DNA from 4 places in the Aneurinibacillus baijiui genome. Region 4 is predicted to be linked to each of the others. Evidence: riboswitches for the same ligand, from Rfam matches in the RefSeq annotation. Region 4 holds a riboswitch; each other region holds the start of a gene.
What was found. A riboswitch is a leader RNA that binds a small molecule or an ion and turns the genes downstream of it on or off. The one in region 4 is predicted to bind S-adenosylmethionine.

Region 1 (7,547 bases), on a different contig from region 4:
ACTTGCTATGCTGGCAGTGGGCTGCACAACGTGCCGCGGCTGCCATCTCGATACATGCCATGTAGGAATCGCTACACAAATCGAATCCGTAGAAGAAGCAAAAGAGCATGGACTGCGCCGCTTTGTACCACGCGTCTTCGATATTGCAATCGATAACCTCAAGCGTCTGTTCACAGAATTAGGAACAGAAGTCAAGCGCATTACAGCTGAGCTTGGATTCGAGCGAACACAAGATATGGTCGGACGTGCCGATCTGCTTATCCAGACACGCGGTCAAGAACAGATGGATTTAACGTCCCTGCTCTCACCTGCGCCATTCCCGCTAGATGAGCCAGCACGCGCCGCCTCCAAAGTCCTCATAGCAGTAGGAGCTGAAGGATATGAGGAGAGTGATCGCTATGCTTCGCCTCATGCGCCGATTCATGAGACATTCACCAATGTACTCAGCGATCAGCGCGTTCTTGGCAGCCGCTATTCCGGCGCCCGTGTTAAACCGCATCTAGACGGAAGCTACGTTGATCTGCCTGAGGTTTCACTTACATTTAAGAATGGAAGTGTGCCGGGAAACGGACTCGCAGCCTTCAATGCAGAGGGCGTATCCATTCGTGTACACGGCGGTGCACAGGATGGGGTTGGTAAGACCGGGTTTGGCGGACGCGTTATGATTATGAAATCACCTAATGCCAATCGCCAGTTTATCAATGGTTCTGTGGGCAAAAGCTTCTGCTATGGAGCACAGAAAGGTCTCTATATTGTGCAGGGGAACGCGGATGCCCGCGCCTGCATTCGCCTCTCTGGGGCTGATGTAATTATCGGCGGTGAACTTCAAGAGCCGATCAATGATACGTTAGGCGGCATCGGCGCTCGTGCCAACATCAAAGGCTTTGCATTTGAGTATATGACAAACGGCCGTGCAATCGTGTTAGGTGACCCCGGTCCATGGATTTGTTCCGGTATGACAGGCGGCACCATATACCTGCGGCTACAGCCGGAGATGGGGCTTGACCAAGCTGCCATCGAACGACGTATTGCAAAAGCCGCAAAGGTTACACTTGCCCCGTTGAGTCATAAAGGCAAAGAAGACATTAACTTCCTGCTCGGCGAATACATTGCCGAACTAGAAGCGAGCGGCCAACAAGACAAAGCCGTTCTCATTGAGGAACTTAAGGATCAGGCGGAGCAGCACTTTATTATGGTGTCTCCAATCAAAGAACAGGCCGATCCGTCTATCGCTACTGAATAATCTATTGCGTATAATTTTCACCTGCAGCTCCCAATTTGCAGTGTGAGTACCACCTATATCGGCAGCCGTCCTCCTCCCAGGGACGGCTGCTTTATTTGTTGATTTTTTTTAAAACCGTGGTATTATACATTATTAGCAAAGCTACTTATGGAGGTATTATGCGCGTCGGAGCACGTATTCTAAAGACAGGAATTGCCTTAATTCTGGCATTGCTTGTCTGTCAGTGGTTCGATCTTGAACCGCCTGTACTTGCGGCGATTGCCGCAACATTAAGCATTCAGCCGACAGTATACCGGACGCTGAAGCATTTACGGGAACAGATGGAAGCGAATTTTATCGGTGCAGCCCTTGGCGTAACCGCTACGTATTTTCTAGGAGCCCAGCCGTTAATTGTTGGTATCGTGGTAATGCTGGTCATTGTGATCAATCTTCGGCTCAAGTTTGAGAATAGCCTTGCACTTAGCATCGTAACTGTCATTGCTGTAATGGAGACATCAACGGGAAATTATCTCTATTTTGCGGGCAATCGGTTTCTTTTGACTGTTATTGGTGTATTCTCAGCAGCACTTGTAAACGCGATATTCATCCCGCCCCGTTATGAGCATAAGCTCTTCGGAGAAATATCAGAAACCGGGGATAAATTCTCTGTGCTCATGCGGACATTAATTCACAATGAAATGGAAGAGAAGGTTTTCCGGGAAGAAAAAGAGAAGATCAAGACTAACTTTAAGACCATTGATCAGCTCTATGATCTATATAAAGAGGAAATCACGAAGCTTAGAAAAGTTACGTATTCAAGCCAGAAGAAGCTCGTTATCTTCAGACAAATGATCATTGTTCTCTATAAAGAGATGGATATGCTGCGTACATTTGAACGCCATATTTACTCTTCCTTTAAGCCTGGACATCACCTATTTCCGCTCATTCAACAACAGCTTGAAGTACTGACGGAATATCATAAAAACATCCTGCTCACCTATGATGGGATTTTAAAAACACGGGAAGATTGGCACCTACCGGAAGAAATCACAGAAGAAAATACCCGAATGCTCGATGAGTTTATGCGGCTTTATCCACTGGTTAAAAATACGCCTCAAGAAGAAGACGACGGGCAGTGGGGCCACTTATTCCCTGTAGTTGCGGAAATTCTCGAATATGCCAATCAGCTTGAACGGCTCAGCAAGCTGGTGCACACTTTTCACCATCATCAGGGAGAAGACGAATAAAACCTATTGACATACTAATAATTTAAAACTATGATTATACACAGACAATTTCATTTTCTTCTTATCATGAGAAGGCTGAGGGACTGGCCCGATGAAGCCCGGCAACCTGCTTGAACCGTCATAGGTGAAGAGCAAGGTGCTAATTCCTGCAGAATGAATCATTCATTCTGGAAGATAAGATCGTGAAGTTCACTTTTTTTGAACGTACCGCTCTCTTTCTTTCAGAAGGAGAGCGTTTTTGTTTTCTTGGAAAGGGTGAAAAACATGAGCGAATTCATTACGGTTTATTATCAAACAGAGGCGAAAAATTTATATAAAAAAGCGGAAAGCATCGCTGTAGGCATGACCGTAGGCAGTTGGACCGATCTGCCGCTTGCACGGCAGGAAATGCTGGCTGCCTACCTCGGCACAGTGGGAGATGTAATCATAAAGGATGAAAAAGACGGGATACAGCGAGGGATCATATCGGTCTGCTATCCGGTTCGCAACATCACACCTGATATCCCTGCTCTCTTAACTACCGTATTCGGCAAATTATCTATGGACGGAAAAATCAGGCTGCTAGACATCGACTTCCCCCCTTCCCTACTCTCGCAATTTCCCGGACCTGCATTCGGTATCGCCGGAATACGGGAGCAGCTCAATGTACATGATCGTCCACTGCTGATGAGCATCTTCAAGTCCTGCCTCGGACTTCCGCTCGGCGAATTAGAAACACAATTTGCCGCACAAGTTGAAGGTGGTGTCGATCTCATAAAAGATGATGAAATCTTCTTCGTAGAGGATAAGGCACCGCTTGCAGAACGGCTCGCTGCATATAATCGTATTATCAAAGCAGCAGATCGTCCCGTGCTGTATGCGGCTAATCTTACCGGACCGGTTCATCAATTAGTCGATAGAGCCAAATACGCAATCGACTATGGAGCCAATTGCCTGCTTATAAATGTGCTGCCGTATGGCTTCGACATCCTGCACCGGCTCGCAGCAGACCCGGATGTTACTGTACCGCTCATGGCACATCCTGCAATGGCTTCAATTCCAACATCTAGCTAAACATATCGCAGGACAACAGGCTGTACAACAACAGTCGTTAACCTATCGGGCCGCAGGACATATATAAATAAACATATTATAGAACGAATATTCGGAAGAAGGGGGAAATACTATGGCTTATATTACATTTTTAGAGACGAAAGAACAACTTGTGAAAGGAAATGAAGTAAGGGAGTTCTTGAAGAGCCAGGATGTTATCTATGAAAAATGGGGTGTGGACCGCTTAGATGAAAACTTACGGGAGAATTACTCCCCATCAGCTGAAGAAAAACAGCAAATTATCGACTCCTTCCGCACAGAAATCGCCGATCTGAGCGCAAGACGCGGCTATCAGACTGAGGACATCATCGTCCTGTCGGAACAGACACCAAATCTCGATGGGCTGCTGGACAAATTTAGAGAAGAGCATCATCACACCGATGACGAGGTACGCTTCTGCGTGGATGGGCATGGCATCTTCACTCTAAAAGGAATTGATGGGCGCTATTTCGACGTTGTGATGGAACCGGGAGATCTGATCTCAGTGCCAGCCTATACTCGGCATTGGTTTACGTTATGTGAAGATCGTAAAATCAAATGCATTCGTATCTTTGTCACACCGGCCGGTTGGGAGGCAATTTATGATGAAACTGCCGCATCCTCAAACTAATCGAAAACAGAAAGGGAGCAGCTCTACAGGCTCCTCCCTCTCCATTTCCATACTTCAATATCTCCAGTTCACGAATCGGCCCTGTGACAATAACACCTCTTATCTCGATTCAGTCACCTCAGCACCATCCAGATTCTGCACTGTGAACAGTCTATAGTACGCACCCTGCCGATTCATCAGGTCCTGATGCGTGCCCTCTTCCTTGATCTGTCCATCCTCAATCAGCACAATCTTATCCGCATGAGTAATTGTAGACAGACGGTGAGCGACGATAAATGTCGTTCGATTATGCGCCAGTCGATCCAGCGACTGCTGAATGAGATGCTCAGACTCAAGATCAAGTGCCGAAGTCGCCTCGTCAAGAATAAGGATACCCGGATTTTTCAAGAATACGCGAGCAATCGCAATACGCTGCTTCTGTCCACCGGACAACTTCACACCGCGCTCTCCAATCTCGGTATCGTATCCATTCGTAAGTTCCATAATAAAGTCATGCGCATTGGCCGCTTTGGCCGCTTCAATCACTTCTTCTTCGCTCGCCTCTGGAGTCCCCATAAGGATATTCTCGCGGATAGAATCGCTGAACAGAATATTATCCTGCAGCACCATACCGATCTGGCTGCGCAGGCTCTTCATTGTTACATCACGCACATCATAGCCGTCAATGCGCAGCATTCCTTCCCTCACATCATAAAAACGGGGAATAAGGCTGATAAGCGAAGATTTCCCTCCCCCGCTTGCTCCAACCAGCGCAACCGTCTTACCCGGTTCAACCGTCAGATTGATTCCTTTTAATACGTCTTCTCCTTCTGATAAATAGCGAAAACGAACATTCTCGAACACGACCCGTCCTTCAAGCTGGGGCAACTCGCGCGCGTTCGGCTTATCCGTCACATCATACGGTTCATCCATGAATTCAAATACACGATCCATTGATGCCAACGCCTGCGTAAGCGTGGTTGACGAATTAACCAGACGACGCAGCGGTGCATATAAACGGTCCAGATACGCATAGAATGCAATCAGCGAACCTACTGTTAGATCCCCTTGAATAACCTGATATCCGGCAACCGCAATTACACAGAGCGGCGCAATATCAGTAATCGTATTCACAGCAGCAAATGTTTTGGCATTCCAACTCGTATGCTCAAGCGCCCGCGATAAAAAATTCTTATTGCGTTCATCGAATTGACCCTGCTCATGTTCTTCAAGCGCAAAGCTTTTAATAACGGGTACTCCCTGTACTCGTTCGTGCAAATGCGCCTGCAACGTTGCCAGCGCTTGCGAACGCACCCGTGTCAAATGGCGCAGCTTAGAGTAGAAATACTTCACTGAAAATCCATAGAGCGGAAACATACAGATGGAGACCAGTGTAAGCCAACCGTCCAGCGAAAACATAATGGCAAGCGCGATAAACAGCGTAATTAAATCCAACCAAATATTCATAAGACCCGTATCTACAAAACTCTTCGTCTGCTCCACATCATTAATGACACGAGAGATGACCTCACCTGCACGATGATTGTGGAAATAACGAAGCGACAGTCGCTGAATATGATCAAATGCCCGATTTCTAATATCATATAGCACCGAATTCGAAACCGATTGTGCCAAATACTGCCGCCAATACTCAATGGGCCAACGCACAACAGTAAACAGCAAAAACACAATGCCCATTACATATAGCAATTCTTTAATCTTATCATCCGGCGATATGTTCGCCGGGAGAATATCATCCACCACATACTTTAACAAGAGCGGCATAATAAGCGGTATTCCGAATTTTAAAATACCAATCACAATAGTCAGCGCAATTTTCTTTCGGTACGGCTTGACAAATATCAGGTACCTTCGTATGCTGCCCACATTCTCAGCTCCCTTCTGCGCCACTTACGATTGAATAAAAAACTCCCTTTCGTCGCGAAAAGGAGTCTCACTGATTTCGTAAATGCAAGTATCGTTCATACCAGCGCTCAACAAAGCCCGGGTGAAAAGGTCCCCTTCTCTCTTGTATCCAGGTAACGACTTCCTGCACTCCCTTATATACCATATCCACGACATCTTGAGGATATTGCATTTGTCGGCTGTGCAGTGCAAACTCTTCCTTATCCAGAATGGTGTAGCTCATATCTGGATAGACCTTCACATCAAGGTCATAGTCTATGTACGTCACCAAGTCATTGCGTAAAGAAAACGGAGAGCCTATATTGCAGTAATAATAAATGCCATCGGTTCGGATCATTGCAATCGTATTAAACCATTGTCCACGACCAAACGTACATATGGCTGGTTCGCGCGTTCGCCACTCCCGTCCATCCGATTCGGTGACTCGGACATTGTCGTTCCCACCGATTAGGACAGCGTCACTCAGATGCAGCAGCAGGGTTTTATCCCATGAGCGGTGAAATAATTGATTATGCTTATAGCTTTCGATGCGAAACGGGGTTCCGGGTGACGTCATCACGCTCTCCTTCCTTCTCATAATAATATATACGCACACTCCTTCACGCTCATTTTCTTCTTGGCGCGAAAGAAATGAGCGCCGTTTACTCTATATCTATATCCGTATCTGTATGAAGCATTAATTTCTTGGACAATGTAATATATTCCTTTACTTCATACCCAAGCTGCTGGTAGAAAGGAAGCACCTTCTTATTATCCTGATTTACCATAATAAATACTCTTGTTACGCCTCTTTCTTCAAATCGCTTCTCAAGCGCTTCTACCAGCTTACGTCCAATGCCCATCCCCTGCAGTTCAGGATTTACGGCGAGCCGGTAAAAATAGCCGCGTGTTCCGTCAATGGTTCCGACGATAACACCAGCGACTTCTCCTTCATGTTCTGCAATCATAACCAGGTCGCTATCCCAGGCAAGCTGCTTGGCCAGAGCATCGAGGGTCTCCGTTTCCGTCTGTTCCAAACCTGTATCCTGCCAGATGCGTGTGATGTGTACATAATCTCCTAAACGAAACGACCGTATTAACACGCCAACGTCCTCCCTGCTTTTCGTCTATCTTTTATTTTACACTACATGATGTTAAATGTCGCTATGTACAGGGTAGGAAAAGCGCAGAAAAAGAAAAACCTGCCGAAATCAGACAGGTTCTCAGCATCACCGCTAGCTTCTAAATAGCTGCTGCCACTGCTGATATAGATTCCGCACGGCTTGTTGCTTTTCACTGATGATTGAATTCCGTTCTAGAATCAGCTCTTCTATACGAAGAAGAGCCTGATCTACTTTATCAAGGGCAAATACATCCAGAGTATCTTCCTGAAGAAGGATGGCACGACGATCATTCAAATCCATTTTCATCCATTGATACGAAGCAAGAATTTGGCGCTCCTGATCGAGACTGTCAGACATTTCTGCTTCCC
Region 2 (7,547 bases), on a different contig from region 4:
AATTCTTTAAACACATTCTTCTCGGGTCGTTTCACTAATGTAATCGGACCTGCAACATACACTTCCGGCCGCTCCCACAGCTTCTTTACACCAGGATGAGCCATATCGGTTGTACCATATACATGCTCTGCTTCTTCTTCCTTATTCGGTGTATACAGCTCCTGCACTTCGATGATTCCGTAGACATCACCTTCATATACAAGCTTTGCTGTATCGCCAGGCGTAAGTGCAGACGCTGCATACGCAGTGATCGGAAGGGTAATCGGAATGCTCCATACCATGCCGTTAGAGAGACGCATCGTCTGTACCACACTTCGATAATCTTCTTCACCAAGGAATCCAATCAACGGGCTGTAAGCGCCAATTGCAAGCAATTCCAGATCAGAGAGCGCGAACGCATCCAATTGAATGTCTTTTGCCACATCGTTCACATCATAGAAATAATCAACACGATGTACCAATGTATTACCATGCGGTTGACCTGCACTCATATTTGTTCCTCCTTATATCCTGGCTGCCTGTTATTGATGCAAGCCGCATTCCGTCTTGCCTGTACCCATCCAGCGTCCGGTCCGCGAATCTTCCCCTTTTTCCACAGGCATAGTACAGTGCTCACATCCAATACTCGGATAGCCTTTATCATGCAGTTCATTGTACGGAAGCTGATATAATTTGATATAATGCCACACATCGTCCCACGTCCAATGAATAAGCGGACACACTTTAATGGAACGAAAACGCCGATCAATGTTTACGAATTGCGTATGCGACCGGGTCGGCGATTGATCACGCCGCAGGCCTGAAAGCCAGGCACGCGCTTCTCCAAGTACTTCTTCTAACGGTGCAAGCTTTCGGATTTTGCAGCACTGATCCGGGTTGCTTTTCCATAATTCTGTTCCATGCAGCCTCGCTTGCTCTTCAAGCGTGATTCCTGGCTCTTTTAGTTCAATACGCAGCGCCGGATACCTTGCTTTCACACACTCAATCAGCTCATACGTCTCTTTGAAATGGACATGCGTATCAAGAAATACGACCTTCGCATCCGGACGCACGCGACTGATCAAATCGATCAGCACCATACCTTCTGCACCAAAGCTGCATGCATAAATTAAGTCATTCCCAAACTCGTTATATGCCCATCTCAATACATCAAGCGCATCTTTATTTTCTAATTGTTCAATAATATTGGCATGGCGCTCAGGCGTCAGTGTTTCATATATAAGCGTTGTATGCAGCACCTAAATTCCTCCTCCTTGATCATGGATGGTGCTTTTCTCTTTACGAATCGTATGGGAGAGGCTTATCGAACCTATCGTAGCAATAAACACGCTGGCAATAACAATTAATACGTAAGGATTAGGTGTAAGCCACAGATTGATCATCACATACGCTACCACAAGCGAAGACACAGGAGAGACAATCCATACTTTGATAATTTGATGAATCACGCCTTTTTGCCAAAGATGAAATCCATTATCTGCTGTACCGACTCCAAGGATGGCACATGTCGTTGCCTGTGTAAGCGGCACAGGAATACCGAATAGCGAAGCAATGATAACAAGCACCCCGCCTGTAAATGATACGGCACTGCCCTGCAGAAGTGATAGGCGGGTAATCTTCTTCCCGTTCGTCTCAAGCACCTTTCCACCTAATAAAATCGCACCGATTGCTACGAATAGACCGCCGATCCATACACCAGTTGATGCTGTGATCAGCCCTGCTCCAACAAGAGGACCTACCGCATTCGCTACATTGTTCATTCCTGCGGAGAATGCTTCAAGAGCACCGCCTGCTACAAGCAAAACGCCAAGCCATCGTCTCCACATACCCGTTCCCGTTAAAGACGGCCACCTCTTCTCAGCCCATTTGATAAGGAGCCCTAGTACATAGGCCATCGCAAACGCTACCAAGGGAACAATAACCCAAAAGGATACGATCACCATCAGCTTATTTAGAAACACCGTCTTATAAGCGAGACCGACTCCAACGATAGAGCCAACCGTTACCTCACTTGTTGAAAGTGGAATGCCGATAAGATTGGCAATAAATAAAGTAAGGGTCGCCGATGCAAGAATAATCACGACCGTCTCTACGTGCAGCACAGAAGAAGGAATGATGCCGCCACTAATTGTTTTTACTACTTCACCACCGCCAAGTACGGCTCCGAGCAAAGCGGCTACTGCAACGATCGTCATCGCCAGACGCTTATTATGGATTGCACCGCCGCCGTATGCCGCTCCCATCGCTGCCGCCGTTCCACTTGCCCCGATATTCATAGCAAAGAACAGAGCAATCGCAATGGCTATATAAGTTAGCACGGCTCGATCACATATCCCCGGCCTGCCTCAGCCGGTTTCTTCTCTACTATAGCCAGCTCTTTAATCGCTTTAGGAGGCAAAAAATGACGTTCAATCTGATTCTGTGCACTGCGAAACGCCTGCTCCTCATCCTTATGGATCACAACAACGGCTGTTCTCGATTCGTCAGTAAAAAGCACGTCAAATCGGTAGATAAACATAGCCATCCATCCCTTCTTCCGTGTTTTCGGATTTTTCTTTTTGCCTTGCCCTACGCTGTTGCAACCGTATCTAGGCTAGCTGCTCAATGGCTGCATTCAGCCTTTCCTGAAACGGTTCAATACCGACGCGCTGCACAAAATCAAAGAAGCGTTCGTTATCCAGTTTAGCTTCGTTATAATAAGCAAGCAGTGGGAGGATAATCCGGTGCAGTTGATCACCCAATACACGGCCTTTTAATTTTTGATTGAATTGCGCATTGGCACCCAATGTACCACCGAGGAAAATATCGAAAGCATCTTTCATTCCCTCTTCTGTCTTGATTAGCGCACCTTGAAAACCGATATCGGCAATTTGCCGCTGACCGCATGAATTCGGACAGCCTACCATATGCATGCGGATCGGCTCCTCCATCTCCACATGATCATCAAGATACGATGCGAGCTGGCGCATCCGCTCTTTCGTCTCTACCAATGCCAGATTACAGAATTCAATACCCGTACATGAGACAGCGAATGCGGTGAAGTGCTGTGGATACGGCGTTAACCGCACTAACACTTCTTCCTGCAGCAGCGCTTCTACCTTCTCATCAGGCACGCCGGTAATAACGATATTCTGTGAATTGCATGTCCGCAGCGAGCCGTTGCCGTATGCATCCGCAAGTCGCGCCAACTCTCGCAGCTCCTGCGCTGACATGCGCCCCACCGGAACCGATAATCCTACATAATTAAGCCCCTCTTGACGCTGTTTGTGCACACCGGTAAAATACCCAGCATTCCAGCCTATCGTTTTGTCGTCACCGCGCGTCTCCAATTCGCCAACCAGTTCTTTTAGCTTTGCAAGAAACCTCTCTATTCCCCAATCAGCTACAAGGAATTTAAGGCGGGCATGGTTACGCTTTTGACGATAACCGTAATCACGAAATATAGTTGTAACACCAACCGCCACTTTGACAACCTCTTCCGGGCGTACAAATACATCCAGCTGCTGAGCAAGATACGGACGAGCCGAGAGACCACCGCCAACCCATACATGAAAACCGATGACTTCTTCATCCTCCATTACTTTTGTCGCCGGCGTAAAGGCAATATCATTAATCTCTGCATGTCCTGCGTTATAGATATTGGCAGAAATCGAGATTTTATATTTGCGCGGCAAATTGGAGAAATCACGATTCAGCAAAAATGTATCGGATAGCTCCGCTACCAGCGGTGTTGTATCCATAAGTTCGTATGGGTCCAGTCCGGCAAGCGGGTTGCCCACAATTGTACGCGGACAATCACCACAAGCCTCAAATGAAGAGAGTCCGACGGATGCAAGACGCGCAAAAATATCCGGTAATTGCTCGACGGTAAGCCAATGAAACTGTACCGCTTGACGAGTTGTAATATCAACAAGATCCTTCCCGTAATCGTGCGCAATGTCCGCTAGAACACGAGCTTGCTCAGCGGACAGATTGCCGGATGGAATCCGCACACGCATCATGAAATGGCCATCCTTTGGCCGCTGCTGATAGACTCCAGCCCACTTAAAGCGATCCATATCATCCGGTGTTATAGAGTCAAAACCAGTTTTGGCATATTCATAAATATCTTCAATAACATCCAAGCCGTCTTTCTCAAGCTTCGCTACCTCGTTTTTATTGAGATTCTCCTTATCCTTTGCCCAGATTGCGTTATAGCTCATTGTTCCTCTCTCCTTTCATATTCGTAAGAAATTTATGCAATGACTACATTGGGGAGCTTCTGTTCATACCAGGCCAGCTTCTCTCGAAGGCGTACTACATCTCCAACAACAATCACGGCGGGAGAGCGAAAACGAGCCTGCTGTACTTGATCCACAATCGTCTCAAGTGTACCGACAAGCGTCTCCTGTTCCTCGCACGTACCCCAACGTACCAGCGCAACAGGCGTATCCTTTGTCTGACCATGTTTGCGAAGATTCTTGACGATATCCCCTAGATTGCCAACCCCCATATAGAACACCAGCGTATGAACAGCTCCAACAAGCTTGCCCCACTCAATTCCTGCCTGATCTTTACCCTCAGCCTTGTGACCGGTAATGAAGGCGACAGACGATGCATAGTCACGGTGCGTAACCGGAATGCCTGCATATGCGGGAGCTGCAATCCCTGAGGTAATACCCGGCACTACTTCATAAACAATCCCCGCTTCGATACAAGCTTCCGCCTCTTCTCCACCGCGTCCAAATATAAACGGATCGCCTCCTTTCAGCCGTACGACCTCTTTTCCTTCCAGTGCCTTCTCGACAATAACCCGGTTGATCTCCGGCTGCGGCAGCGAGTGATGATCAGCCTGCTTACCGCAATAAATGCGCTCTGCCGTATCTTTAGCATAGTCCAATAATTTCGGACTAGCTAAGCGGTCATAGACGACAACATCCGCCTGCTGCAGTAGTTCTACTCCGCGTACAGTTATCAACTTTGGGTCACCTGGTCCTGCTCCCACAAGATATACCTTTCCATATGACACCTTTATTCCTCCTTTATTAATTAATTAAATACATCTGTTTAATCGGTTTAATATATACAAAAAACCCTTCTTTCTGAAGAAGAAGGGCGCATATCATGCTTATAACCCATCTTCTCATCTTCGAGCCGCTGCTCTCTGGAATTGGCACCTAACCGTATTAGGTTGCCGAGACATCATTGGGCCAGTCCCTCCGTCTCTCTAGATAAGAAATGAATTCATATTAATTTAATCAGAATTACTTGATTTATTGGTTTTGATTATATCGTGCTCTATTTCAAATAGCAAGAATTTTTCTGCAAAACATTTACATCAATACAAAAGCAGTATCGAACCAAAAAAGACTTAAAAGTAAGTCTTTTTTGGTTTAAAATTAAAGTATGCAACTAAGTCTACCTTGTTAAAAGCTTATTTTTACAGCCTTCTAGAATTGGCATGCTTGTTGCTTTACTAAATAGACAACGTAAAACTTTTCATTTTGCACAGTACATCTTTGTTACATTATTAAGGAGGTAGCCTCAATGAGTTATAAATTTGCAAATGTAAAAACAGAATTACCGGGTCCAAAAGCTAAGGAAATTCTTGAACGCCGTAAGCAATATGTGCCAAAAGGAATTAGCAACGGAATCCCGACATTCGTAGAAAAAGCACAAGGTGCCATTCTAACTGATGTGGATGGAAACAATTTTATTGATTTTGCGGGTGCGATCGGCACAATCAACGTTGGCCACTGCACACCAGAAGTTGTTGAAGCACTCCATGATCAAATCGATAAATATATCCATACCGGATTTAATGTCATGATGTATGAACCATATATTGAACTGGCAGAACGTCTCGCCAAGCTTGCCCCTGGCAACCATGAAAAGCAAGTTATGTTCTTAAACAGCGGTGCAGAAGCAGTAGAAAATGCAGTGAAAATCGCGCGCAAATATACAAAGCGTCAAGGTGTTGTCGTATTCTCCCGCGGCTTCCACGGCCGAACGCTTCTTACCATGTCCATGACAAGCAAAGTCAAGCCGTATAAATACGAATTCGGTCCGTTTGCTCCAGAAGTATATAAAGCGCCATACCATTACGAATACCGTCGTCCTGAAGGCATGAGTGCTGAACAATACGACGAGTTCATCCTACAAGAGTTCAAGACATTCCTGCTTGGCGACGCGGCACCGGAAACAATCGCTGCGGTAGTGATGGAGCCTGTACAAGGCGAAGGCGGCTTTGTTGTTCCTTCTAAAAAATTCGTACAGGGTGTAGCTGAGATTTGTAAACAGCACGGCATTGTATTTGTAGCAGATGAGATTCAGACTGGCTTCAGCCGTACCGGAAAAATGTTTGCGGTCGAGCATTTTGATGTAGTACCGGATTTGATGACCATCTCCAAATCCATGGGGGCTGGTCTCCCGATCAGCGGCGTCATCGGACGCAAGGAAATTATGGATGCAGCCAATCCAGGCGAGTTGGGCGGAACCTATGCAGGAAGTCCACTGGGATGCCGAGCCGCTCTTGCCGTACTTGATGTAATCGAGAAACAAAATCTAAATGATAAAGCAAGCGTGATCGGTGAGAAAGTCATGGAACGCTTTAACAGCCTCGCAGAGAAATACGATTGCATTGGTGATGTACGTGGTCTTGGTGCTATGTGCGCAATGGAATTTGTAAAAGATAGAGAAACAAAAGAACCAAACAAAGAAATCGTGAGCAAGATTGTAGATGAAGCCAACAAGCGCGGTCTCATTACATTGAGTGCCGGTCTATACAGCAACGTTATGCGTGTATTAATGCCGCTCGTTATTACAGATGAACAGCTCGAAGAAGGGCTGAACATCCTAGAAGAATCCGTCGAAGCCGCCGTCTCGGCTCTGCACGTGCACTAATCCATCCAACAGGAAAGGAGCTTTGATTATGAACGATACATTGCCAAAAAAACCTCTCTATATTGCAGGCACAACAAAAGAAGCAGCTTCTTACAAGCAGCTCCGCTCTCCGCACTCTGGAGAAGTCATTGCAGAAGTTGCGATCGGAACACGGGAAGATATGAAGGCCGCCATCGATTATGCACAAGAAGCAGCTAGCACGATGGCCAAACTTCCTGCGCATAAACGGGCAGACATTCTACAGAACGTCTCTCTTCTTCTTAAGGAAAAGAAAGAAGAAGCGGCGCGCATTCTCGCGCTTGAAGCCGCGAAACCGATTACGGTAGCACGCGGCGAAATCGCGCGCACCATCGAAACCTATCAATTTGCAGCAGATGAAGCGCGGCGCCTGCATGGCGAAACCATTCCTATGGATGCATCAGCCATGGGTGAGAATCGAATTGCCTATACTGTACGTACGCCGCTCGGAATCGTTGGCGCCATTACACCGTTTAACTTCCCGTTCAATCTGGTAGCACATAAGCTAGGACCAGCATTTGCGGCAGGCAACGCTGTGATTTTAAAACCAGCGGATCAGACCCCTCTCTCCTCCTTCTTTATTGCTGATCTATTTGCAGAAGCAGGATTGCCGCAAGGCGCGCTTCAGGTGATTCCAGGGCCGGGCA
Region 3 (7,547 bases), on a different contig from region 4:
ACTCCTTTTGATCATATTACCGCTCAGTCTGCTGTTGAATTTCATGAAGAAAAAGAAGAAAAGGAAGAAGAAGACGGCCAGGGTGATGATAAGGAGAAAAATAACCGCAGCAAGAAATGATATGTATGTTCTATTGCGGCATCGTTTTCAAAAAGGCATTGCACTGCATTTTCAGAACGACGGTATCGTCCTGATTCGATGCCGTGAATTGCAACGTCAGCAGACCTCTTTTTCCGCTGGAAGAGCGTTTTTGACCGACAACTTCCACCTCGGTGTATAGCCGATCCCCTGGGCGTACCGGAGCGGGCCACTGCAGATGATCCAATCCGGTTCCGCCGAGGATTTCTGTGCTGAATCGGTTGCTCTGTACCCATTTATTCCAAATTACGCTTGCGGTGTGAAGACCGGATGCGATGATGCCTTTAAACGGACCGTTTTCAGCAAATTCGCTATCGATATGAATCGGCTGCGGGTCATATTTACGGGCGAATTCATCGATTTCCTCAGCGGTAATAAGTACGGCATCCAATGTGAAACGCTGGCCGATTTCAAACTGTTCAAAATACATAGGCAAAAACTCCTTTTACGCTTATCATAGCTGTGGGGCTTTATCTAGTCAATTTTGTAGGATATAAAATAGTCAGATAGGGGAGAGGACATATGGTAATTGGAGAAATTGGTGAGATCATTCGATATCCAATCAAGTCATTTCAAGGGGAGAGCGTTCAAAATACAACAATAGAGTCCTATGGTTTATATGGCGATCGCAGTCATGCTTTCCTCGATCTGACAAGACCGGGGAAGTTCCTGACGGCGACCCAGCTTCCAGAAATGGTCGCATACCGCGCTCGGTTTACCGGACCGGAAAGCACAGAGAGGTTTCCTGATATTATGGTTACAACTCCAAATGAGGAGACGTATATGTGGGGGAGTGATGCCCTCCGGAAGAGGCTTGCGGAGGCATCAGGTAGAGAGCTTTCGGCGATTCAGTATGCGCCGCACCACGTTCCAATCGGTGCCATCGAGGAAGAACACCTTTTACTGACGACAGATGCATCGCTCGCCAAGCTAGAAGAGCTTTGGGGCGAGCGGGCAGATAACCGTCGTTTTCGCCCCAATATTTGCCTATCCCTTTATGAGCCGATTCCTTTTCTTGAAGAGACATGGTTTGGCAAGCATCTAATCGTAGGAGAAGCAGAGATCATAGTCAAGCGGCACTGTGAACGGTGTATGATTATCACGATTGATCCGGATACAGGCGACAGGTCGCCCTCCCTTTTGAAAACAGTAGCACAGCAAAGAAGCAATTATTTTGGTGTGTATGCATCCGTACAGCGAACCGGAAAAATTAGCGTAGGTGATAAAATTTATCTTGCTGATGATATGTAATATCCCTATCCGGCTGCTTCTTAGCGGACCGTGAAGATAAATACACCCCCGTGAAAATAATGAGAAGACCGATGATAAGGTTTGGAGTAATCGGCTCATTTAATAAGAGATAGCCCCACACCATGGCGGTTACCGGAATAACGTAAGTGACAGTGCTTGCAAATTCCGGTCCACCGCGCATCATCAAATCATAATAGAGAAGGTGAGCAATGCCGGAGCCGAAGCATCCAAGTCCGATGACAGCAAAAATAGAAAGAGGATCGAGCAGCAGCATAGGAGTGAGGGGCTCTGTTATAAGCATTCCCACAATACCTGCGACCGCGCCGAACAGCAGGGAGTAAAACGTGATCGCCAGCACGCTGATGCCGGATAAGAACCGCTTCGTATAGTGCGAAGCAAAACCATAGCTTAACGTTGCCAGTACCATGGTTCCGACACCAATGAAGCGTTGTCCCAACAGGTCTCCAATCTGGAAATTCATCAATGTTACAATACCGAAAAAACCAACGAAAATACCGACCCACTGTTTTTTGGTAAGCGTGGCCGAAAACAGTAAAAAACCGAGCAATCCTGTCCAAAGCGGTGTCGTCGCATTAAGCACGGAGGCGGTGCTGCTGTCTATTTGGGTTTCGCTTAGCGAGATCATTCCCCAGGGGAAGGCTGCATTACAAATTCCCACTACCGCTATAGATCCCCAGGGCAGCTTTGTAGGAAATTCCCTCCGCTTCCACCAAACCGCTGGCAAAAGAATAAGAGCACCGGCCAGACACCGCAAAAACACGGTTCCCCATACGCCCGCAGGCTCAAGCAACCACTTCATAAACACAAATGATAATCCCCAGATAAAGCTAAGGCCGAGTAAAGTGCTGTATAAACGAATCATCTTCTTGCTCCTTTTCACAAAATTTCTTTCATTATGAAATAATTTCGCTGCAGGGTCTTTTCATATCTTGCTTTTTTATTTTATCAACTTATAATGTAAGTAAGTACTTGCATTAAGGAGAGTGTTGATGGAAAAGGATATACAGGATACAAGAGAGAGAATTTTGCAGGCGGCTACTGCCTTGATGAAGGTGCACGGCTTTAAAGGGGTGACAACCAAAGCAATCGCTGGTGAGGCAGGCGTCAATGAGGTTACACTATTTCGTCATTTCGGCAGCAAAAAAGCGATTCTTGAAGCAATTATCAAACAGTGGACGTTAGACCGCAGTGTGCTGGAGCAGGTAAAGCAGCAGATTTCGTGGGAGCTTGAAAAGGATTTGCATTTATTTGCATCCGCTTACCAGAAGTTTGTCCGTGAGCATCAAGAAATCATTATGATTATCATCAAAGAGATCAGCTCCTTTCCGGGGCTTGATGAGAAGTGGGCTGCGGTGCCGGGATTGCTGAAGCAGCTTCTGCTTGAATATCTGCAAGAGATGCAGGCGAGAGAAGAGATTATAGATACGAATCTAGAGGCACAGGCTCTGGCATTTTTATGGATGAACATGGGGATGTTTATGTCGCAGCGTCTTCTAGGAGAAAGAATGATGTCTATGCAGCCGGAGGAATTCCTGGATGCGAGCATTCATACTTTTGTGCGCGGACTTCAGCGGTAAAAGAGGAGGATGAGGGGATGCTGCTCGATAGCATTAATATGTATACATGGATTTGGCTGTTTCTCATTGTGTTCATGCTGCATGATTTTGAAGAAATTATTACCGTGGAGACATGGCTTACCAAAAACAAAACGAAGGTGCTTCATCGGTTTCCCTCGCTTGTCACACGGTATCAAGCAGTGTTTGAACGACGGTTTGCCATGAAGACAGCGCAATTTTCGTTTGCGGTGGCCTGGATTTTTGTCCTTCTCTCGGTGATTACGTTTTATACGAGCCAGACACTAGCGTATGGTGGCTCTTTCCTGTTTTATGTTGCTGCCCTGCACGTATTGTTCGGCAATGTGTGGACGCATGTAATCCAGAGTGTGGTGCTGCGCGGGTATACACCGGGCGTAGTAACGGCAGTCATACTCGCTCTTCCATACACTCTATATATGTACAGCCGCCTGCTTGCAGAAGGGTATATTACATGGTCGCTAATCTGGATTGCCGTTCCTTTAAGCATTGTGCTGCTTCCGGTTGTTTTCTTCGGCTTACTTCTTGGGCGCAAGTGCATTTCATAGGAGGTTGGAGATGGGCTTTATTTTTTTGATTGCCTTTGGCATTGGATTGTTTGGTTTGGGCTGTCTGATTGTTGGCGGGTACTTGGTTCATCGAGCCTTACGGAAAAAGAACTGGCTGCCCTGTCTTGGTACAGTCTTATTATGGTGGATCGCCTGGGAATGTCTCTCGTTTTTCTGGGAGATCTACATCGGTGTACGAAATTTTACGCCATAAGAAGGTACAGCGAAACGAAAACAGCCGGTTCCTAGCGGAACCGACTGTTTTTTACTCTGCTATGGGGTGGTGCTATTCAGTAGTGAAGCGGTTTCTGGCGTGCGTTCCAATCGCCAGCGCAGTAAACCCTCCGTTCAACGCAAGCCCTATTCTTTCCTTCAAAGTCGCTGATAAGTATGCCATACTTCCTCAGTCCCTTCTGTTAGGAGTGTACTAGCTTGTACTTTTATATTACCCCCTGTCTACGCAAATAAAACATAAAAAGAAAAAAGTGAAGGTATTTCTTTAATTTTCCTATTCGTTATTGACTTTTAAAGTCGTAGCGATGTTTAATAGTAAATAAACTTTATAGCATTCTTATCAAGAGAGGCAGAGGGACTGGCCCGAGGAAGCCTCAGCAACAGACTTTGGAAGTACTGTGCTAACTCCAGAAGCATGCAGGCTGAAGATAAGAAGAGTCATTTAATGTGATACTGGCACCTCTTCTCATTTTGGTAGGAAGGGGTTTTTTAGTATAAAAAATATAGTGGGGTGAGCGGTATGTCAAACGATGTAATGAACGCATTGAAGCTGCTAAAAGAAAAGGAGTGGGTGGATTTAACCCATACATTCGGTCCGGATTCACCGCATTTTTCGGCATTTCCTTCCGCTGAATTCAAGACATTATTTACGCACGATGATGGATTCTTTGCACAAAGCTTTACATTTGCGGGACAGTATGGCACTCATCTTGACGCACCGATTCATTTTGTCAGAAATACACGATATCTAGATGAACTGGGATTAAAGGAGCTGGTTCTGCCGCTCGTTGTGATTGATAAATCAAAGGAAGCGGAAAAAAATCATGATTTTACCCTGACGGTGGACGATATTGTGACATTTGAAGAGGAATACGGAAGGATTGACGAGGGGACATTTGTTGCTCTGCGTACCGACTGGAGCAAGCGCTGGCCTGATAAGGAAGCTTTTGAAAATAAGGATACGGACGGTAATAACCATGCGCCTGGCTGGTCGGTGGAAGCGTTAACCTTTTTATTTGAAGAAAGAAAAGTAAAAGCAATAGGCCATGAAACATTTGATACGGACTCGGCTGTTGATTTTCAAAAGAACGGGTCGCTTCTAGGAGAGTATTATGTATTGGAACAGGATACATATCAGGTGGAATTGTTAACGAATTTAGACAAGGTACCGGCAAAAGGGGCAGTGATTTTTAATATTGTTCCCAAACCGAAGAAAGCATCAGGGTTTCCGGTGCGTTCCTTTGCGGTGCTGCCATAGAGCGGTGAAGTAGGTGAAAAAAGGATTTTGCAATACAAAATACGAAATATAGTTGTACATGGAATCAAAATTTTGGAAAGCGGGGGATGGGTGTGATTCATGATGTGGGGGAGTTTGCGAAGTTTTTGGATGGCGTGCGTAAACGCACCATGCAGTATGTTGGCACAGTTCCAAATTCGATTCTGGAATGGAAGCCGGCGGAAGGAAAGTTTTCGACAGGGGATATTCTGCGCCATCTGGGTTCCTCTCAACTCATGTTTTTATCTGTATTGGAGCACGGGGAATGGAACTACCCCGGTCATGACAGTAGTAAAGGAGAAGATATAGAAGGAATTACTCGCTACCTTGAAGCCTGTCATAGCCAACTGATGAACGGATTGTCGGCTTTAGGAAATGAGCTGTTGGCAAAAAAAGTGCCTACACTGCATGGACATGAGGTAAGCTCGTGGAGGATTATGATGGCATTGGTAGAGCATGAGATGCATCATCGGGGCCAGCTCTCAACATACCTTCAAATGAATGGCATCGAGCCGCCGCAAATTTTTGGCCTAAAAATTGAACAGGTTCAAAAAGGATAGTGTCTTATAGGAAAGAACGACCATCATATTGTTGAGAAAGTCATTGCTTAAGCCAGGTATACTTACTGGATAAAACGACAAGGGATATTGTTGTTGTATATTTAATTGATGCGCTGTAATGATGAACTTCCTTATCCCTAATTTTTTCTTCTTATCAAACCCATGATAACAAACAAATCAGTGTATAAACAGAATGCATGAAAGTCCCAACATAGTTGAAGACCCAACGTCAATCATCTCATCTTAGAAAGTAGGTGAAGTGAGTATAATTAATGTTTACCTAAGCTCTCTATTAAATTAACTATAGTTACAACGACAGCAAATACGATGGCCATACTGAAATAAAGAAGCCAGGTTTTCATTTTAAAATAAAGGTACGTGTCTTTCTTAGATCGTACATCGTATAGGAAAAACAGGAATGCAGCAGAGAAAATAATGATCGTATATTTTAGTAAATTGTAACAAAACATTTCTATTATTATCATTATGGATTTTCCTTTGAGAAAAGATACTATACGTTAACACGCCTGTTTAGTATCCGTTTATGGATACTAAGGATTTGGTGATGATTCACCATGGATCCTATTGGATCATCAGCACCCTTGATACGTTAATTCGACTTTAGATAACAAGGTTCCTTTTATGTAATGGATTATTTAGCAGAAGGGCCGTTACATTTTGTTATGGAAGTATGCTTCTTTTTAATTCCATAATAAAATAGTTAAAGAATGTAATGATTGGGATAAGAAGTACTAACACCACTATACCTAAGCTATCAAATAATCCGTCTGTCTGTTTATGAAATGTTTGAGCATCTAATTTGTAAAGGGACATTGTCGCTATGGATAGAATAAGCATATTAACAATAAAGGCAGTTAATAATCCGAACCATTTGTTTTTCTTTTTGTTTAATATCCAACAGGAAATGGTTGTAGAAGCGAATAAAGAAAATAGGATGATAATAAAAAACACTATATTCAAAAGCTAGCCCTCCTTATAACTATAAAAATCTCGCGCTGCACATTGAATTTTGATAAGTGTAAGCTATCATAAGTATACGGCATTTCAAATACAAATTAGTAATAAAATTCCTTTAATAGCAAGGGAAGTAATATTCAATACGAAGCCTTTCATTACCATGCCTCAAAGTCGGTTCGTCTCCCACACAGAAGCAGTGCAGCTGATTGTACAATATGCATTTAATGACTTGTAGTTACATCGTATAGAAGTAGGAGTGATGCCTCACAATATTGGATCCATTCGCGTATTAGAAAAAGCAGATTTTCATAAAGAAGGGATAGCCAAAAAAATGTTAAGATAAACGGCAAATGGGAAGACCATCAGGTTTTAACCATCGCTTTTTCGCTGAATTGGGAGGAAATGATGGATATAAGTCTTTTGAAACCGTATATCATAAATTGTTTATTTATTCATAATTATAAAAAATAGAAAAGTAAGTACATACTTTCTGATGAAGGGAGAACACTCATGAATACATTAGTAAATGATAATCTGTATCAAACAAGAAATAACCTAGTAAAGGAGATTACTTCATTAAGTGATGCTCAATTTAATAGCAAGCCGGATATAAATAAGTGGAGTATAGCACAGGTTTGCCATCACTTATTTTTAGTGGAAGAGGCATCTATAAAGGCGATTGCATGGGGAATAAAAGAGACGGATCGTACTCAAAAAGAACGTAAAAACATTCATCTTATATTAGATAGAACGAAAAGTATTAAGGCTCCAAAAATCGTTGAACCGGATACAGAACCATTTAACGTTCAGCAAATAATTGATTTGTTAAACGATTCTAGAAAAAAATTGATAGCTTTTCTAAGTACTATAGAAGATAAATCTATACTGGCGGAAAAATCAGTTAAGCATCCTGCTCTTGGTGAATTACCCCTTGATCAATGGATTGAGC
Region 4 (7,547 bases):
TACCAGTTGCCGGAGGAACAGCGCGGAAGTTGTTGAAGGCCGACTGTGCCCAGCGCAGGAAGCGGTAGCGCTCTGCGTTGCGTTCGAATTCGAGCTTCATATTATTTTCAAGTGCTTCTGGGTTACCGAAGTCATCAACCATAACAGAGTGGTCAATAACAAGGTCAACCGGAACAAGCGGATTGATACGTTCAGGGTTTCCGCCCATGTCTTTCATTGCCAGACGCATAGCTGCAAGGTCAACAACAGCAGGTACACCTGTGAAGTCTTGCAGTACGATACGAGCCGGCGTGAACGGAATTTCTTGATTTGGATCGCGCTCTTCTGTCCATGTAGCAATTTTTTTCACATGATCTTCCGTAATGGCTACACCATCGAATTGGCGTACGGCCGCTTCAAGAAGAACTTTAATAGAAAAAGGAAGTTTGGAGATTGGACCAAGTCCTTTGTCTTCTAATGCTTTAAGAGAATAGTAAGCGAATTTCTTGTCGCCTACTTGCAAAGACGAACGAACAGCAAAATTATCTTTCTTTGCCAAAGTAATGACCTCCTTCATATTTCGTGACGGTTTCGTCAGGTGAAACTGTGTTTCTCTTTCCGATAATATTATACTGGTTTTTCAGCAGAACGTACATACATTTTTAAACTTTTTTTCAAAATTAGATGATAGTTTACGAGACAAACATCAATAAGGTATAATGTCAAATATTGCAACAGGGTTTCGTTGAATGAAACTACCGTAAACAGGAAGGTGAACGGATACGATGGACGCTTCCGATAATAAAATGACCGTACGTGCGGTGGACCGGGCGCTTGATGTGCTGCTGTGTTATATTGATGAAAAAGAACTGACGCTAACGGAGATCTCCCATAAAGTCGGATTGAATAAAAGCACGGTATATCGCCTGTTAGGCTCACTCGAAAGCAAAGGATTTCTAACGCGTAATCCTGATACGGAGAAGTACCAATTGGGATTTCGGGTGTGGCAGCTCTCTGCCAATCTTCCCCAGGGGGACGACCCGGCAACCATTCTGCTGCCGGAGATGACGCGGTTAAGAGACCAGGTGGGAGAGACGATCAGTTTATATGTGCGCAATGAAAATGAACGGATTCGGGTGCAGGCGGTAGAGAGCAATGAAACGATTCGCAGAGTGGCACCGATTGGAGCGCATCTCCCGCTATCCGTAGGCGCTTCTAGCAAAGTATTGGTTGCCTATGCGCCGCATGATATACAAAAGCAGATCTTATCTGATCCGACATGGCCTTCTTCTATCGATAAAAATGCGTATATAGAGCAGTTGGAAGAAATCAGGCAGAGCGGCTATGCAACAAGTTCGGAAGAGCGTGAACAGGGAGCGGCAGCTGTATCTGTTCCGCTGTTTAACCGAAGGGGACAGCTAGTCGCGGCATTGTCCGTATCAGGCCCATCCAACCGTCTGACTTTAGAGAGGATGAAGGACAATCTGCCATATGTCATTGTGGCGGCAAAAAGAATGGGGAGCATGTTAAAATAGACAGGGCAGTCATCTGGCATGTAGTCTATATGCTTCTCAACCCTGGATGTACACTTTTTAAACAAGGAGGATCGGGATGGAACAAACATATGAATTGACTCTTACCCCTCTGCAGATGGAAGTGCTAATAGAATCAGTACGTGGATTTGTTGACAACAAGAAGCTTTTGCATGTACCTACGGCAACAGGAGAAGTCGTAGGTCTTCCGCTTACGGAAGAGGCGCTGACATGGCTGATTGAAGCATGCGGCCAGACAGAGGAGAAGCAGCATGTGATCATCCGGCTCGCGGAGGCGGCCGATGATAAGACGGAAGTGACGGTTCAGCGCGTATGTGCTGAACAGGTATATACATATGAAGTACAGCTTTCGCAGTTTGACGAACAATAGTAGGACCGGCAGAGTAAGACAAAATTTTGAAGGCAAAGAAGGTATAGGAGTATGTGGCTTTTTGCAGCCTTGATTACTGCGGTGTGTTTTGGCGTCAACAATACGATTATAAAGTGGAGCACCTCTCGCGGTTTTTCCAAGGTTAACATTCAATTTTTCTTTTATTTCATTGCATTTTTAATCATTTTAAGTGCGGGTTTACTTTCGCACACGCTGCACCCGAATCTTACCTCCATTCTGCTTGGAAGTCTGATCGGGGTCTTGAACGCGAACGGCAATATTCAGATGGCAAGAGCGTTTGAAAAAGGGCCAGCTAGCCTCACGTCACCTTTGATTGCAGCCAATGCAATCTTCCCGGTACTTGCAGCGGGCGTCATTTTTCATGAACAAATTCCTTTTCTTCACTGGATTGGTATTCTATGCATGATGGGATCGGCAATGGTCATTCAATATACGCCCGGTTCCAAAAGCAATACAAATTACTTGCCATGGCTTGGACGTGTTGCCTTCGCATTCTTTTCTTTTGGCATACTTGGAATACTAATGAAGCAGTCCTCGCAGCTACATATTAGTTCGATGGATATGCTTTTAGCCATGTATGGAGGGGGCAGCTTGTATTTGGCGATAGGATTAGGCCGGGAGCCAATTCGCCTAAAAGAAGCGAAGATCGGAAGTCTGGTAGGCGTATTGAGCGTAGTCGGCTTCAGCTGCTACTTTTATGCGCTGCAGACCGGTATTGCAAGCATCGTCTTTCCGGTAGTGAGCCTGAATTGCTTGGTCGTTATCCTGATGGGATACTACCTGTTTAAAGAAAAACTAAGACCCTATCAGGTATATGGAATATGTACGGCCCTGCTTGGGCTCGTCCTGACTAAGATATAGCATGGTAGAAGACCATCCTTTATTCATAGGGATGGTTTTTTTTGTTATAAGTTTTTGGTAATAAACCTAAATACCTGTGCTACAATTTGATAGGGTAGAAAGTTTCAGACAGAAAAGTTCAGGAAAGTAGGGTTTGCTACGTGAAAAAATTACATATTAGCTCCGTAAAACCAGGAGATAAGATAGCGAAAACGATCCTCTCAGAGACGGGTCATGTCCTGCTCGGTACAGGCCTTGAGCTTAGTCAGCGATACATTGAGCGCTTAAAAGACATGGGAATTGATACCGTATATATTGAAGATAAGCATACGGACGATATCATACCAGAGGACGTGATTGACGATACAACACGGCGCAAAGCGGTCGAAACCGTCTACAAGACAATGACAGGACTAATGGATCAACCGAAAGTAAAGGGAAGAACCTCTATACCGGATATGGGAAAGACATTCCGCGATGTATTCGGTAATATTCTAGGCGATTTGAGCGGACGAAAAGAAGTGCTGGTGAATCTGGTAAATCTACATTCACTTGATGGATATTTGTTTCATCACTCTGTAAATGTAGCGGTGCTTGCAGGAATTATCGGGCTTGCTAAGGGATATAATCGTGATCAATTGGTTGATTTGGGAGTAGGGGCTCTGCTGTTTGATATTGGAATGACGATGCTTCCCAAAGAATTATGGAACAAAAAGACCGCGCTGAATCCAGAAGAGAAGATGCGGGTGGAGAAGCATACGGAAGAAGGGTTCAACCTGTTGCGCTATCAGTATGACATCTCATTATTATCCGCACATTGTGCGCTTCAGCATCATGAGCGATATGATGGATCAGGATATCCGCGAAAATTGCAGAATAATCAAATTCATGAATATGCGCAGATAGTTGGCATGGCAGATGTGTATGATGCACTCACATCACACCGTTCGTATCGCCAGCATTATACGCCGAATGAAGCGACAGAATACTTATTTGCCGCTGGGAATTCGTTATTTAATCTTGAATTGGTGCGGTTGTTCGTCAAGCACATTGCCGTGTATCCGGTTTCATCTACTGTAGTCTTGAATACGGGACAGGTGGGTGTTGTCTCTTCTGTTGATCCAAAAGCTGTTCACAGGCCGATCGTACGCATTGTTGAAGAGAAAGATGGTACACCTGTATCTTCTCCGTATGAAGTAAATTTACAGCAGCGGACAAATATTGTAATTGTACGAACAATATAATTATCTATTGACTCTTTTCATTCATTGATCAATAATAAGAAAAATGAAAACTTATATCGTTTCTTATCAAGAGTAGGCTGAGGGACTGGCCCGATGAAGCCCGGCAACCGGTATGTACGTGTACACGGTGCCAATTCCAGCAGGATTTTTTCCTGGGAGATAAGGAGTGCGCTGATTTTTATTGAACTCAGAGACCTTCCTTCTTTCAGGGGGTCTTTTTTTATTATATATAGAAAATTGGAGTCGGAAGGGATGATAAGAATGAATGAAACAGCACTGAAGAAACTGCCAATAGAGACACAGTTAAAGCAGAAAATTCTGGTAATTGATGGAGCGATGGGTACAATGCTGCAGCAGGCGAACCTTGGCCCGGAAGATTTCGGCGGAGAGCATTATGAAGGCTGTAATGAGATACTTAATCTTACACGCCCGGATCTTATCCGCAGCATTCATGACACGTACCTGGAAGCAGGTGCAGATATTATCGAAACGAATACCTTCGGCGCTACCTCGATCGTACTTGCGGAATATGATGTGCAGGACCGTTCAAGAGAGATTAATCTAGCCGCTGCCAAGTTAGCGCGTGAAGCGGTCGATGCGTATTCAACACTTGACTGGCCTCGCTATGCGGCTGGCTCAATCGGCCCGACGACCAAGACATTATCGGTGACAGGCGGCGTAACGTTTGAAGAATTAATCGAGACGTACTATGAACAGGCACTTGCGCTGATTGAGGGCGGTGTCGATGTTCTTCTCTTAGAGACGGCACAGGATACGCTTAATGTGAAGGCTGGTGGGATTGGAATTCAGCATGCATTCGAAGCGGCCGGACGCAAGGTACCGGTGATGATCTCCGGTACGATTGAGCCGATGGGTACGACGCTTGCTGGTCAGAATATCGAAGCATTCTATATTTCATTAGAGCATCTTCAACCGGTTTCAGTCGGATTAAACTGTGCGACAGGACCCGAGTTCATGCGCGATCATATTCGTACACTGTCCGGCATGGCGAGCTGTGCAGTTAGCTGTTATCCGAATGCCGGTCTGCCGGATGAAGACGGACACTATCATGAATCGCCGCAGGCACTGGCGGCCAAACTGGCCGGATTCGCCGAACAAGGCTGGATTAATGTGGCGGGCGGCTGCTGCGGTACAACGCCGGACCATATCCGCGCCATTGCCGAAGCGCTTCAAGCGTATAAACCGCGTGTTGCACAGGGTCTGCACACTCATGCCGTATCCGGCATCGAACCGGTCTATCTTGAGGAGGATAACCGCCCATTGATGGTCGGAGAGCGTACGAACGTTATCGGCTCAAAGAAATTCCGTGATTTGATTAAGGAAGGCAAGTATGAAGAGGCCTCAGAGGTTGCGCGTGCTCAGGTAAAGAAGGGCGCCCATGTGATTGATATTTGTCTTGCAGACCCGGATCGGGATGAAGTGGAGGATATGGAATCCTTTCTGAAGTTTGTTGTACGCAAAGTAAAAGTACCGCTGATGATTGACTCTACCGATCCGAATGTCATCGCGTTAGCATTGAAGTATTCACAAGGTAAAGCGATCATTAATTCCATTAATCTAGAGGACGGAGAAGAACGCTTCGCTGAGGTAGCACCGCTTTTGCGGAAGTTCGGCGGGGCCGTAGTTGTTGGCACGATTGATGAGAAGGGGATGGCGGTAACGAAAGAGAGAAAGCTTGAGGTGGCGGCACGTTCTTATGATCTGCTGGTAGGGAAGTACGGTCTTTCTCCACGTGACCTGATTTTTGATCCGCTGGTATTTCCCGTAGGAACAGGGGATGAGGCGTATATTGGTTCAGCCAAAGAGACGGTAGAGGGCATTCGCCTGATCAAAGAAAAGCTGCCGGAGTGCCAGACCATTCTAGGTGTGAGTAACGTATCGTTCGGATTGCCCCCGGCAGGACGGGAGGTGCTGAATGCTGTGTACTTATATCACTGCACCAAAGCCGGCCTCGATTATGCGATTGTAAATACGGAGAAGCTGCAGCGCTTCGCTTCGATTTCAGATGAAGAGCGAAGGCTTTCCGAAACGCTGTTGTTTGAGACAACGGATGAGGCGTTGGCGACATTTACCGCCTTTTACCGGGAGAAAAAAATAGAGAAAAACGAAGAAGTATCGAACCTCACACTAGAAGAAAGGCTTGCCCGTTATGTTGTTGAAGGAACGAAGGAAGGGTTACTTCCAGATCTTGAAGAGGCACTTGGTATATATGCGCCGCTTGACATTATCAATGGGCCGCTGATGAATGGTATGGATGAGGTAGGACGCTTGTTCAATGATAATCAATTGATCGTTGCCGAAGTATTGCAGAGCGCTGAAGTCATGAAAGCATCCGTTGCCTACCTAGAACCGCATATGGAGAAGACAGAATCATCGGCTAAAGGAGTGGTGATGCTTGCCACCGTAAAAGGTGATGTGCATGACATCGGGAAAAACCTGGTCGAAATTATTCTGGGCAACAACGGCTATAAGATCATTAATCTCGGCATCAAAGTTCCGCCAGAGCAGTTGATTGAGGCCTGTCGCAAGGAAATGCCGGACATTATTGGTCTATCCGGCTTACTCGTTAAATCGGCGCAGCAGATGATCACAACGGCGCAGGATTTGAAAGTAGCCGGTATTGAAGTTCCGATTCTTGTTGGCGGTGCTGCATTGACCCGTAAGTTTACCGAGAATCGAATTGCGCCCGAATATGAAGGGCTCGTGCTGTATTCCAAAGATGCGATGAACGGTCTTGAGATGGCTAACAAGCTGGTTAATCCGGAAAAACGGGCGGAAATAGAAGAAGAGTTGAAGAAAGCAAAAGAAGTGAAGCAGGTTGCTGTTGCCGTTGAAGTAGTCAAAGCTACTGAAGAGACAGGTGTTCTTCCGCGCTCATCGGTTAGCACAGATGTTCCGGTCTTTTTGCCGCCGGATCTAGAGCGGCACGTGCTGCGTGATTATCCGCTGGCTCATCTGCAGCCATATGTAAACCTGCGTATGCTTCTCGGCAAGCACCTTGGTATACGCGGCAATGTCGATGCATTGCTTGCACAGCAAGATAAGAAGACGACAGAGCTAAAAGAAGTTGTGGATGAGCTGCTGGCAGAGGCGAAGGACACGGGTCTGTTGACTGCACATGGCATATACCGCTTCTTCCCGGCTCAGTCCAGAGGAAATGATATTTATATCTATGATCCAAAAGATCACAGCAAGATTCGTCAGACATTTTCGTTTCCGCGACAGAAAGAAGCGCCGTATCTTTGTCTGGCCGACTTTGTCAAACCGGTGGAGAGCGGTGTAATGGATTATGTTGCCTTTCTTGTCGTTACCGCAGGTCATGGGGTACGTGAGAAGGCGGAGGAGTGGAAGGAAGCAGGAGACTATCTTCGTTCCCATGTACTGCAAGCGCTGGCGCTGGAGTTGGCCGAAGCGTTTGCGGAGCGTGTCCACCATATCTTGCGTGATACATGGGGATTCCCGGACCCGGCAGAGATGACGATGCTTGAACGTTTTGGGGCTCGTTATCAAGGGATACGG

Region 1: it holds a riboswitch for S-adenosylmethionine, as region 4 does, so the genes downstream of both, AB3351_RS14015 (RuBisCO large subunit C-terminal-like domain-containing protein) here and metH (methionine synthase) in region 4, are expected to answer to the same signal.
Region 2: it holds a riboswitch for S-adenosylmethionine, as region 4 does, so the genes downstream of both, cobA (uroporphyrinogen-III C-methyltransferase) here and metH (methionine synthase) in region 4, are expected to answer to the same signal.
Region 3: it holds a riboswitch for S-adenosylmethionine, as region 4 does, so the genes downstream of both, AB3351_RS04420 (cyclase family protein) here and metH (methionine synthase) in region 4, are expected to answer to the same signal.

The regions. Positions count from the first base shown of each region.
Region 1 is NZ_JBFTXJ020000007.1:14,799-22,345, forward strand. It holds gene AB3351_RS14005 (glutamate synthase-related protein) at 1-1,243, shown strand, start outside; gene AB3351_RS14010 (FUSC family protein) at 1,402-2,469, shown strand; SAM riboswitch class I at 2,528-2,650, shown strand; gene AB3351_RS14015 (RuBisCO large subunit C-terminal-like domain-containing protein) at 2,734-3,522, shown strand; gene AB3351_RS14020 (1,2-dihydroxy-3-keto-5-methylthiopentene dioxygenase) at 3,635-4,171, shown strand; gene AB3351_RS14025 (ABC transporter ATP-binding protein) at 4,271-6,037, opposite strand; gene AB3351_RS14030 (DUF402 domain-containing protein) at 6,105-6,635, opposite strand; gene AB3351_RS14035 (GNAT family N-acetyltransferase) at 6,718-7,158, opposite strand; gene AB3351_RS14040 (hypothetical protein) at 7,291-7,547, opposite strand, start outside.
Region 2 is NZ_JBFTXJ020000007.1:39,466-47,012, forward strand. It holds gene sat (sulfate adenylyltransferase) at 1-491, opposite strand, end outside; gene AB3351_RS14150 (phosphoadenylyl-sulfate reductase) at 522-1,238, opposite strand; gene AB3351_RS14155 (inorganic phosphate transporter) at 1,239-2,318, opposite strand; gene AB3351_RS14160 (DUF3906 family protein) at 2,312-2,524, opposite strand; gene AB3351_RS14165 (nitrite/sulfite reductase) at 2,589-4,202, opposite strand; gene cobA (uroporphyrinogen-III C-methyltransferase) at 4,235-5,008, opposite strand; SAM riboswitch class I at 5,120-5,217, opposite strand; gene gabT (4-aminobutyrate--2-oxoglutarate transaminase) at 5,527-6,882, shown strand; gene AB3351_RS14180 (aldehyde dehydrogenase family protein) at 6,911-7,547, shown strand, end outside.
Region 3 is NZ_JBFTXJ020000002.1:233,063-240,609, forward strand. It holds gene AB3351_RS04385 (DUF3951 domain-containing protein) at 1-120, shown strand, start outside; gene AB3351_RS04390 (MaoC/PaaZ C-terminal domain-containing protein) at 131-568, opposite strand; gene AB3351_RS04395 (MOSC domain-containing protein) at 661-1,389, shown strand; gene AB3351_RS04400 (DMT family transporter) at 1,349-2,272, opposite strand; gene AB3351_RS04405 (TetR/AcrR family transcriptional regulator) at 2,400-2,987, shown strand; gene AB3351_RS04410 (HXXEE domain-containing protein) at 3,005-3,550, shown strand; gene AB3351_RS04415 (hypothetical protein) at 3,561-3,764, shown strand; SAM riboswitch class I at 4,119-4,219, shown strand; gene AB3351_RS04420 (cyclase family protein) at 4,305-5,042, shown strand; gene AB3351_RS04425 (DinB family protein) at 5,135-5,620, shown strand; partial or broken gene AB3351_RS04430 (GNAT family N-acetyltransferase) at 6,786-7,069, shown strand; gene AB3351_RS04435 (DinB family protein) at 7,109-7,547, shown strand, end outside.
Region 4 is NZ_JBFTXJ020000015.1:34,577-42,123, reverse strand. It holds gene acnA (aconitate hydratase AcnA) at 1-538, opposite strand, end outside; gene AB3351_RS20285 (IclR family transcriptional regulator) at 765-1,514, shown strand; gene AB3351_RS20280 (hypothetical protein) at 1,591-1,902, shown strand; gene AB3351_RS20275 (EamA family transporter) at 1,954-2,784, shown strand; gene AB3351_RS20270 (HD-GYP domain-containing protein) at 2,925-4,007, shown strand; SAM riboswitch class I at 4,068-4,173, shown strand; gene metH (methionine synthase) at 4,269-7,547, shown strand, end outside.